Regions from separate parts of the Streptomyces sp. NPDC029044 genome, predicted to be linked through region 2. Evidence: riboswitches for the same ligand, from Rfam matches in the RefSeq annotation. Region 2 holds a riboswitch; the other holds the start of a gene.
What was found. Region 2 has a riboswitch for glycine ahead of gcvP (aminomethyl-transferring glycine dehydrogenase). Riboswitches for the same ligand answer to the same signal wherever they lie in the genome.
Positions count from the first base shown of each region.

Region 1: linked by a shared signal. The riboswitch ahead of gcvT (glycine cleavage system aminomethyltransferase GcvT) and the one ahead of gcvP (aminomethyl-transferring glycine dehydrogenase) in region 2 are both predicted to bind glycine.

Region 1 covers NZ_JBEZWN010000037.1:33,521-38,768, reverse strand. Annotated here, with positions in the region: gene glyA (serine hydroxymethyltransferase) at 1-1,233, opposite strand, end outside; gene gcvH (glycine cleavage system protein GcvH) at 1,243-1,620, opposite strand; gene gcvT (glycine cleavage system aminomethyltransferase GcvT) at 1,724-2,845, opposite strand; glycine riboswitch at 3,030-3,129, opposite strand; gene AB0E85_RS25940 (AAA family ATPase) at 3,352-4,017, shown strand; gene AB0E85_RS25935 (enhanced serine sensitivity protein SseB) at 4,181-4,969, shown strand; gene AB0E85_RS25930 (enhanced serine sensitivity protein SseB C-terminal domain-containing protein) at 5,132-5,248, shown strand, end outside.
Region 2 covers NZ_JBEZWN010000014.1:123,611-128,858, reverse strand. Annotated here, with positions in the region: gene AB0E85_RS15305 (bifunctional nuclease family protein) at 1-50, shown strand, start outside; gene AB0E85_RS15300 (MerR family transcriptional regulator) at 345-1,028, shown strand; gene AB0E85_RS15295 (DNA polymerase IV) at 1,163-2,617, shown strand; gene AB0E85_RS15290 (PRC-barrel domain-containing protein) at 2,536-2,910, opposite strand; glycine riboswitch at 3,024-3,119, shown strand; gene gcvP (aminomethyl-transferring glycine dehydrogenase) at 3,295-5,248, shown strand, end outside.

The sequences.
Region 1 (5,248 bases), on a different contig from region 2:
CTTGTCGGCCAGGGCCTTCACCCGGGCCTTGAGGGCCTGCGCGTCGTAGGCGGGCTTCAGCGCCTCGGCGATGACGTCCGCGACCTCCGCGAAGTCCTCGGCGGCGAAGCCCCGGGTCGCCAGGGCCGGTGTACCGATCCGCAGACCGGACGTCACCATCGGCGGACGCGGGTCGTTCGGGATCGCGTTCCGGTTGACGGTGATGCCCACCTCGTGGAGGCGGTCCTCGGCCTGCTGTCCGTCCAGCTCCGAGTGGCGCAGGTCGACCAGGACCAGGTGTACGTCCGTGCCGCCGGACAGGACGTCCACGCCCACGGCCCGGACGTCGTCCTTCACCAGACGCTCGGCCAGGATGCGGGCACCGTCCAGCGTACGGCGCTGGCGCTCCTTGAAGTCCTCCGAGGCGGCGACCTTGAAGGCGACGGCCTTCGCGGCGATCACGTGCTCCAGCGGGCCGCCCTGCTGACCGGGGAAGACGGCGGAGTTGATCTTCTTGGCCAGTTCGGCCGTGGAGAGGATCACACCACCGCGCGGGCCGCCGAGGGTCTTGTGGGTCGTGGTGGTGACCACGTGGGCGTGCGGCACCGGGTTCGGGTGCAGCCCGGCCGCCACCAGCCCCGCGAAGTGGGCCATGTCGACCATCAGGTACGCGCCGACCTCGTCCGCGATCCGGCGGAACTCCGCGAAGTCCAGCTGCCGCGGGTACGCCGACCAGCCGGCGACGATCAGCTTCGGCCGGGACTCCTTCGCCAGCCGCTCGACCTCGGCCATGTCGACCCGGCCGTCCTCGCCCACGTGGTAGGCGACGACGTCGTAGAGCTTGCCGGAGAAGTTGATCTTCATGCCGTGGGTCAGGTGCCCGCCGTGCGCGAGGTTCAGACCCATGATGGTGTCGCCCGGCTTGAGCAGCGCGAACATCGCTGCCGCGTTGGCCTGGGCGCCCGAGTGCGGCTGGACGTTGGCGTGCTCGGCGCCGAACAGCTCCTTGATGCGGTCGATCGCGATCTGCTCGACCACGTCGACGTGCTCGCAGCCGCCGTAGTAGCGGCGGCCCGGGTAGCCCTCGGCGTACTTGTTGGTGAGGACCGAGCCCTGCGCCTCCATGACCGCGACCGGAGCGAAGTTCTCCGAGGCGATCATCTCCAGCGTGGACTGCTGGCGGTGCAGCTCGGCGTCGACCGCGGCGGCGACCGCCGGGTCGAGCTCGTGCAGGGGTGTGTTCAGGACGGACATACGACTCCCTCAGCCCGCGGAGAACGCGGTGTACTCGTCGGCGGAGAGCAGGTCGGCCGGCTCGTCCGTGATCCGCACCTTGAACAGCCAGCCGCCCTCGAAGGGGGCCGAGTTCACCAGCGACGGGTCGTTCACGACGTCCTCGTTGACCTCGGTGACCTCACCGGACACGGGGGAGTACAGGTCGGACACCGACTTGGTCGACTCCAGCTCGCCGCAGGTCTCGCCGGCGGACACGGAGTCACCGACCTCGGGAAGCTGGACGAACACGACATCGCCGAGCGCGTTGGCCGCGTGCTCCGTGATGCCGACCGTCGACACGCCGTCCTCGGCGGCCGACAGCCACTCGTGCTCCTTGCTGTAGCGCAGCTCTTTGGGGTTGCTCATGGCCTGGATTCTCCTGTACGCGCGGGAGTGCTGTGGAAGGGGGGACTGCTGGTGAGCTGGGACGACGGGCGCGGGGTAGCTGCCGCGGCCCTTCGGCCAGTGTCTACTTCTGGCGCTTGTAGAACGGCAGCGCCACGACCTCGTACGGCTCGTGACTGCCCCGGATGTCCACACCGACACCGGCCGTGCCCGGCGTGGAGTACATGGCGTCGACGTAGGCCATCGCGATCGGCTTGCCCAGCGTGGGGGAGGGGGCCCCGGAGGTGACCTCGCCGATCACCTTGCCCTCGGCGACGACGGCGTACCCGGCGCGGGGGACCCGGCGGCCTTCGGCGATCAGGCCGACCAGGACGCGCGGCGGCTCGTGGTTCGCGTGCTCCGCGGCCTCGCGCAGGGCCTCGCGCCCCACGAAGTCGCCCTCCTTCTCGAACTTCACCACCCGGCCGAGCCCGGCGTCGAAGGGGGTGAGGGAGGTCGACAGCTCGTGCCCGTACAGCGGCATGCCCGCCTCCAGGCGCAGCGTGTCGCGGCAGGAAAGACCGCAGGGGATCAGGCCGACGCCCTCGCCGGCCTTGGTCAGGGCCTGCCACAGCTCGACGGCGTGCCCGGGCTGCACGAACAGCTCGAAGCCGTCCTCGCCGGTGTAGCCGGTCCGGGCGATCAGCGCCGGGACGCCCGCGACCGTGCCGGGCAGCCCGGCGTAGTACTTCAGCCCGTCGAGGTCGGCATCGGTCAGGGACGCCAGGATCCCGGGCGACTCCGGGCCCTGGACGGCGATCAGCGCGTAGGCGTCCCGGTCGTCGCGCACCTCGGCGTCGAAACCGGCGGCGCGCTCGGCCAGGGCGTCCAGGACGACCTGGGCGTTGGAGGCGTTGGCGACCACCATGTACTCGGTCTCGCCCAGGCGGTAGACGATCAGGTCGTCCAGGATGCCGCCGTCGGCCCGGCAGATCATGGTGTAGCGGGCCCGGCCCGGCTTCACGCCGCCGATGTTGCCCACCAGGGCGAAGTCCAGCAGGGCGGCGGCCTGCGGGCCGCTGACGGTGATCTCACCCATGTGGGAGAGGTCGAAGAGGCCGGCCTTCGTGCGCACGGCGATGTGCTCGTCGCGCTCGGAGCCGTAGCGCAGGGGCATGTCCCAGCCGGCGAAGTCGGTCATCGTCGCGCCGAGCGAGCGATGCAGGGCATCGAGCGCGGTGTGACGGAGTTCTCCTGTACTGCTCACGGTCGGTCGTCTCCCAAGGCAAATGGGGGCCCCTCCCGCGCGAGCGAAGCCGAGCGTGAGGGAGGGCGAGGTCGTTCCTCCCCATCTGTCATCGGAACCTGAGAGGTTCGCCATGACCGCAGGGGCCCTGGCTTGCACCTTGGGTGGAGCCGCCGGTGACCGGTGGCCCGCTTTTCAGATGTGCCTCGCCCGCGCGGTAACGGGGCCTGAGAGATTCAAGGGAGGGACTTGCTCCTTCGGCGCCCCAGCTCTTGCGGTACTGGGGACTCTCCCGCGCGGATTCAAACGGCCGGTATGCAGTTGGCGCGCACATCATTGCACGCATCCTTCCGGCGTGGCAGGGGGACCTTTCCCAGAGAGTGCACGAGTCCCGCCCACCGGACACGGCGACCTGTAGCAGCCCTGTTGCAGGACGAGAACGTAAATGAGAGGCCTGCGGCATTACCTTCTCTTTACACTCGGCGGGGATGGGACTCCGTACCTGGCCCCAGGGGAGGACGATCACGGTGAACAGGACCACCGCGTACGCGACGACGGGCATCGCGCTGCCCGAGCAGCCGGCCGCTCCGGCCCGGGCGGTCCGCGCCCCGGCGCCGGCACCGGTCGTCCGTGATCTGCGCGACCGCGCCAGCCGCGGCCCGCACGCGCTGCTGTTCGGCCCCCGCGACCTCGTCGTGGTCACGGGCCTGCCCGGCAGCGGCAAGTCCACGCTGATGCGGCGCACCGTGCCGGGCCGGCGCATCGACTCCCAGGACACCCGTGACCGCTGGGCCCGCCGCATGCCGCGCGCCCTGCCGTACGCGTTCTACCGCCCGCTCGTCCGCCTCGCCCACTACGCCGGGCTGCGCCGCGCCCTGCGTACCGGCGAGGGCGTCGTCGTGCACGACTGCGGCACCCAGGCCTGGGTCCGCCGCTGGCTCGCCCGCGAGGCCCGCCGCCGGGGCGGCACGCTCCACCTGCTCCTCCTCGACGTCACCCCCGAGCAGGCCCTGGCCGGCCAGCGCGACCGGGGCCGCGGCGTGTCGCGCTACGCGTTCCTGCGCCACCGCACGGCCGGCACTCGCCTCCTGCGCGCGGTGGAGCGCGGCGACCTCCCCGCCGGCTGCGGCTCGGCCGTCCTCGCCGACCGCGACGCGGCGAACGCACTGCGGAGAATCGGCTTCACGGGCTGACGGACGTGGGGCGAGGACCGGGGCAGGGTGCAGGGGCGCGAACCCGCGTCCGTATCCGCCCGGCCTCCCCGTCGCGCCCCGTCCCTCCACAGCCCTGCCTCCCCGCGTCCCGCAGCCGTTAGCCTTTGAGCCACAGCAGTGGTTCCAGGCAGGCGGTAGGCAGATGGACATCCCGGCGGGCTTCTCCGCGGACTTCCCGGCGCAGACGCAGACCCACCCGCACGGCGGTTGGCCCGGCAACGAGCTGGAGGAGGTGCTCTCGGCCTCCCTCGGCGCCGGGCCGGCGGCGGGCGGGCGGATCGTCGAGGTGCTCGGCCGGAGCTTCGTGTGGATTCCGCTGCCCAACGGCGGCGGCCCGCACAGCGGCCCCCTCGACCTGCCCGGCATCGAGATGGACGGCCAGGCGTTCGTGCCGGTGTTCAGCTCCGAGGAGCAGTTCCGCCAGGTCGTCGGCTCCCACATGGCGTACACCATCGCGCCCGCCGTGGAGTTCGCCCGCGGCCTGCCCCCGCACGCGGGCATCGCCGTCAACCCGGGCGGCGTGGTCGGCATCCCGCTCCCGCCGCCCGCGGTGGCCGAGCTGTGCCGGGCCGGCCGGACCCCGCTGGACGGCCCCGCGAGCGGCGGCCGGGTCCGCCTCTTCGAGCCGGACTGGAAGGAGGACCCGGTGGACTTCCTCGCCGCCGCCTCCGCGGAGTTCGAGGCGACCGGTGTCGTCGTCTCGGCCCGCCGCTGCCTCGCGGCCATCGAGACGGCCGACCCCGTGATGTTCGTCGGCGTCGAACTCTCCCAGTGGGAAGGCGACCTGCGCGCCCTCCCCCTGGACGCCCTCACCCGTGCCGTCAGCGCCGTCCCGGCCCCCTGGCCGGTCAACCTCGTCCTCCTGGACGTGGCGGAGGACCCGGTGGGAGCTTGGATGCGGGAGCGGGTCCGGCCCTTCTACCAGCGGTAGGGCGGCAGGGCCGGGGGCGCGCGGCTGTATCGTCATGCGGCTCCGCCGCGTGAGCGCGATCAACCCCACGCGACCCGCACCCGCCCGACGGCATCATCCCCGGGCTCCCCTGCGGGCTTAAGCTAGGACACCGTCGAGGCGTTGTACGAAGGGGCGGTAAAGGTGAGCGCGAGCGGCACGGCCGCGGCCGGACAGGTCGAGCACATGCTGCGCCAGGTCACGCCCGGGCGTTACGACGCCTACGAGGCTCTCCTGCGCGCGCTCGCGACCCCGCACACC
Region 2 (5,248 bases):
AGTTCCTCGACCAGATCTCCCCGGAGGACTTCGGCAGCAGCAGCCAGTGAGTGCCTCGGCAGGGGCAGCGGCCTGAGAAGGCCAGTGGGCGGCCCGGCGGACGGTGTGGTCCGTGGCGGGCCGCCCGCCGTGTGTGAGACGGGTGAAATTGCCCGCATGTGCCGGTGGCGAGTGAGAGCGTCACACGGCTCGCGCCGCATACATTCGGCTAGCCTTTCCCCGCGGTGGGGCACGGGAAACCACTCTCAGGGTGATTATCACTCGGCGTGGCGAGTGTGGCGATCGTTGACGCACCCCAGGTGACTGCCTACCGTCGAGAAGGCAGGTCAAGGACGGAGGTCGGCGTGAGAAGCAGCGGCGACGGTACGGCTGGGGGCGGCCCCGAGCGCAGTCTCAGGGCGAGCGGTCCGTACCCTCCCCCCGGCTCACGGCCCCTCGCGGGCGGAGGATGCCCTCAGCCCGGAGGCGCGGCCGAGCACGTTCCGCAGCGACCGACAGCGGTGCCGAGCAGCGGAGGGACGACGTCCATGGCGTCCGAGCAGATCGGCTATCGCGGCCCCACGGCCTGTGCGGCCGCCGGTATCACCTACCGGCAGTTGGACTACTGGGCCCGCACGGGGCTCGTCGAGCCGAGCGTGCGCCCCGCCTACGGGTCCGGGACGCAGCGGCTGTACAGCTTCCGCGACGTGGTCGTCCTGAAGATCGTCAAGCGGTTCCTCGACACCGGGGTGTCGCTGCAGAACATCCGAACGGCCGTCCACCACCTCAGGGAACGCGGTTTCAGCGATCTGGAGCGCATGACGCTGATGAGCGACGGCGCGACGGTCTACGAGTGCACTTCTCCCGACGAGGTGCACGCCCTGCTCCAAGGCGGCCAGGGCGTGTTCGGGATCGCCGTGGGCGTGGTGTGGCGCGACGTCGAGAGCGCGCTGTCCCAGCTGCACGGCGAGCGGATCGACACCGGCGAGACCCTGGTCGGGCCCAATCCCGCGGACGAGCTCGCGCGTCGGCGGAACCGGGCCGGCTGAGCCCTCCAGCAGCGCAGGACCGCACGCGGTCGCAGGAGGCGTGACGTTTCCGCATCGCGGCGCAAGCGGTTTCCCGAGCGGCGTTCAGGGCGGTCGCGCGGGCGTTGTCAGTGGCGTAGGGCAGCATCGGAGGTGTGAGAACCGCGCCCACGATCCTGCATCTCGACATGGATGCCTTCTTCGCCTCGGTGGAGCAGGCGTCCAAGCCGAGTCTGCGCGGGAAGGCCGTGGTCGTGGGCGGGCTCGGGCCGCGGGGCGTGGTGGCGACCGCGTCGTACGAGGCGCGGGTCTTCGGGGTGCATTCGGCGATGCCCATGGGTCAGGCCCGGCGGCTCGCGCCGAACGCCGCGTATCTCGTACCGCGCTTCACCTTCTATCGGTCGATCAGCGAGCGGGTGATGGAGCTGCTGCGTGCGCTGTCGCCGCTGGTGGAGCCACTGAGCCTGGACGAGGCGTTCGTGGACCTGGAGGCCGGGGGTGTGGCCTGGGACGAGCGGTCGGCGCGGCTGGCCGGGGTGAAGCTGCGCGCGGACATACGGGCCGTCACGGGGCTCACCGGGTCGGTGGGTCTCGCCGCCTCCAAGATGCTCGCGAAGATCGCCTCGGAGGAGGCCAAACCCGACGGGCTGGTGGTGATCGAGCCGGGGACGGAGCGGGCCATGCTCGGCCCGATGTCGGTGCGGATCCTGCCGGGGGTCGGGCCGGCCACCGGTGACCATCTGAGGCGGGCCGGGATCACCACCGTCGAGGAGATCGTCGAGGCCGGAGAGGACGAACTGGTCCGGCTGCTGGGGAAGGCGCACGGGCACGGGCTGTACGCCATGGCGCTGGCACGGGACGACCGGCCCGTCGTGGCGGAGCGCGAGGCGAAGTCGGTGTCGGTCGAGGACACCTACGACGTCGACATCCACGACCGGACGCGGGTCGGGCTGGAGGTGCAGCGGCTCGCCGAGCGGTGCGTGCGGCGGCTGCGCGGGGCAGGGTTGTCCGGGCGGACGATCGTGCTCAAGGTGCGGCGGTACGACTTCTCGACGCTCACCCGCTCCGAGACGCTGCGCGGGCCCACGGACGACCTCGCGGTGATCCGCGAGGCGGCGGCCAGACTGCTGGACTCGGTCGACACGACCGGCGGGGTGCGGCTCCTCGGGGTGGGCGTCAGCGGGCTCGCCGACTACACCCAGGAGGACCTGTTCGCGCAGGCGGCGGGGGAGCGGGCCGTCGCGGAGGGCCCGGTCGAGGAGCACACCGTGGCGCCGGCCGAGGAGCAGCCGCCGCTCGCCGAGCGGCGATGGCCCGCCGGGCACGACGTGCGGCACGCCCGGTTCGGGCACGGCTGGGTGCAGGGCAGCGGTCTGGGGCGGGTCACCGTGCGTTTCGAGACGCCCTCCTCGGAGCCCGGGCGCGTGCGGACCTTCCGGGTCGACGACCCGGATCTGGAGGCGGCGGAGCCGCTGCCGTTGGTGTTACGAGGGACCCAAGGGGGAGACGAGGCACCCGAGGCGGGGCCTCAGGCCGTTTCGTCGGTGCCCGCCAGCTTGCCGAAGTCGTGGTCCGGGAGCGGGGGCGGAGCGGCGACGTCGAGACCGTAGTGGTGGTAGAGCTGTAGCTCCTGCTCGGGGGAGAGGTGGCGGCCCACCCCGAAGTCGGGGGCGTCCTTGATCAGGGCGCGTTCGAAGGGGACGTGCAGGGCGCCCTCGATCAGTTCACTGGGCTCCAGGGGGACGAAGGCGTCCCTGCTGAACAGGCCGGTCCGTATGGCCGCCCACTCCGGCTCGCCGGTGGCGTCGTCGAGGTAGACCTCGTCGATGGTGCCGATCCTGGTCCCGTTGCGGTCGAACGCCTTGCGGCCGATCAGGTTGCGCGGATCGATATCGGTTCGCACGGGCCCTCCACATGGTCGCACCTCATCCGTAAACACTACAAAACGGTACAAGTGGGGATGCGGCCACTCGAAGGTTCGTGCGTTGACCTCGCTGGTACGCTGGCAGCGGCTGTTGACCCCGTGCGGGAGAGTCCTCCAGACATCACCGGAGGCGCCGAAGGAGCAAATCCTCCCCGGAATCTCTCAGGCTCACGTACCGCACGGACGAGGTCACTCTGGAAAGCAGGGCGGGTGTCGACGGCTTCCGCTCTCACCGACGGTGAAAGCCGGAGGCCTTCGGGCGATCCGGTGAAGCTCTCAGGTTGAGATGACAGAGGGGGAGGCCGTTCGGGTACCCGTGCCGTGGTGCCCCTCGAAGGTCGTGTCGACCAGGAGGCCTCCGTAATGACCGCCCACCGCATTCCGCTCTCCGAGCTCGAAGAGGCAGTCCCCTTCGAGCAGCGCCACATCGGCCCCGACCACGAGGCCTGCGCCAAGATGCTCGCGCACGTCGGTTACGGCTCGCTGGACGAGCTGACCGCTGCCGCGGTCCCGGCCGTGATCAAGAGCGCCGAGGCGCTGGACCTTCCGGGTGCCCGCAGCGAGGCCGAGGTGATCGCCGAGCTGCGCTCCCTCGCCGACCGCAACGAGGTCCTCGGCTCCATGATCGGCCTCGGCTACTACGGCACCTTCACGCCGCCCGTCATCATGCGCAACGTGATGGAGAACCCGTCCTGGTACACGGCCTACACGCCGTACCAGCCGGAGATCTCGCAGGGCCGGCTGGAGGCGCTGCTGAACTTCCAGACGATGGTCGCCGAGCTGACCGGTCTGCCGACCTCCGGCGCCTCCCTGCTCGACGAGGGCACCGCGGCCGCCGAGGCCATGGCGCTGTCGCGGCGGCTGGGCAAGAACAAGAAAGGCCTGTTCCTGGTCGACGCGGACACGCTGCCGCAGACCATCGCCGTGATCCAGACCCGCGCCGAGCCGACCGGGGTCGAGGTCGTCGTCGCCGACCTGAGCGACGGCATTCCCGCCGACATCGCCGAGCGCGACATCAACGGCGTGCTGGTCCAGTACCCGGGCGCATCCGGTGCCGTGCGGGACATCAAGCCGGTCATCGACCAGGCGCACGCGCTCGGGGCGCTGGTCACCGTCGCCGCCGACCTGCTCGCGCTGACGCTGCTGAAGTCGCCCGGCGAGCTCGGGGCGGACATCGCGGTCGGCACGACCCAGCGCTTCGGCGTGCCCATGGGCTTCGGCGGACCGCACGCCGGATACATGGCGGTCCAGGACAAGATGGCGCGCAGCCTGCCCGGGCGGCTGGTCGGCGTGTCCGTGGACGCCGACGGGAACAAGGCCTACCGGCTGGCGCTGCAGACGCGTGAGCAGCACATCCGCCGCGAGAAGGCCACCAGCAACATCTGCACCGCGCAGGTGCTGCTCGCCGTCATGGCCGGCATGTACGCCGTCTACCACGGCCCGGAGGGCCTGAAGGGCATCGCGCGGCGCACCCACCGGTACGCCACCGTCCTCGCCGCCGGACTGGCGAACGGGGGCGTCGAGGTCGTGCACGGCTCCTACTTCGACACCGTGACCGTGCGGGTCGAGGCCCGGGCCGCCGAGGTCGTGGCCGCCGGCCGGGACAACGGCGTCAACCTGCGGCTCGTGGACGCCGACCACGTCTCGATCGCCTGCGACGAGACCACCACGCGTGCCCAGCTGCGTGCCGTATGGGCCGCCTTCGGAGTCGAGGGCGTCGTCGAGGCGCTGGACGCGGCCACCGAGGACGGGCTTCCGGGCGCGCTGCTGCGCACCGACGACTACCTGACGCACCCCGTCTTCCACCAGCACCGCTCCGAGACCGCCATGCTGCGCTACCTGCGCAAGCTGGCCGACCGCGACTACGCGCTCGACCGGGGCATGATCCCGCTGGGCTCCTGCACCATGAAGCTCAACGCGACCACCGAGATGGAGCCGGTCACCTGGCCCGAGTTCGGGCAGCTGCACCCCTTCGCGCCCGCCGAGCAGGCCGGGGGCTACCTCACCCTCATCCACGAGCTGGAGGACCGGCTCGCCGAGGTCACCGGCTACGACAAGGTGTCCCTCCAGCCGAACGCCGGGTCGCAGGGCGAGCTGGCCGGTCTGCTCGCCGTCCGCGGCTACCACCGGGCCAACGGCGACGAGCAGCGCACCATCTGCCTGATCCCGTCCTCCGCGCACGGCACCAACGCGGCCAGCGCCGTGATGGCCGGCATGAAGGTCGTCGTCGTGAAGACCGCCGAGGACGGCGAGATCGACGTCGAGGACCTGCGGGCGAAGATCGAGCAGTACCGCGACGAGCTGGCCGTGCTGATGA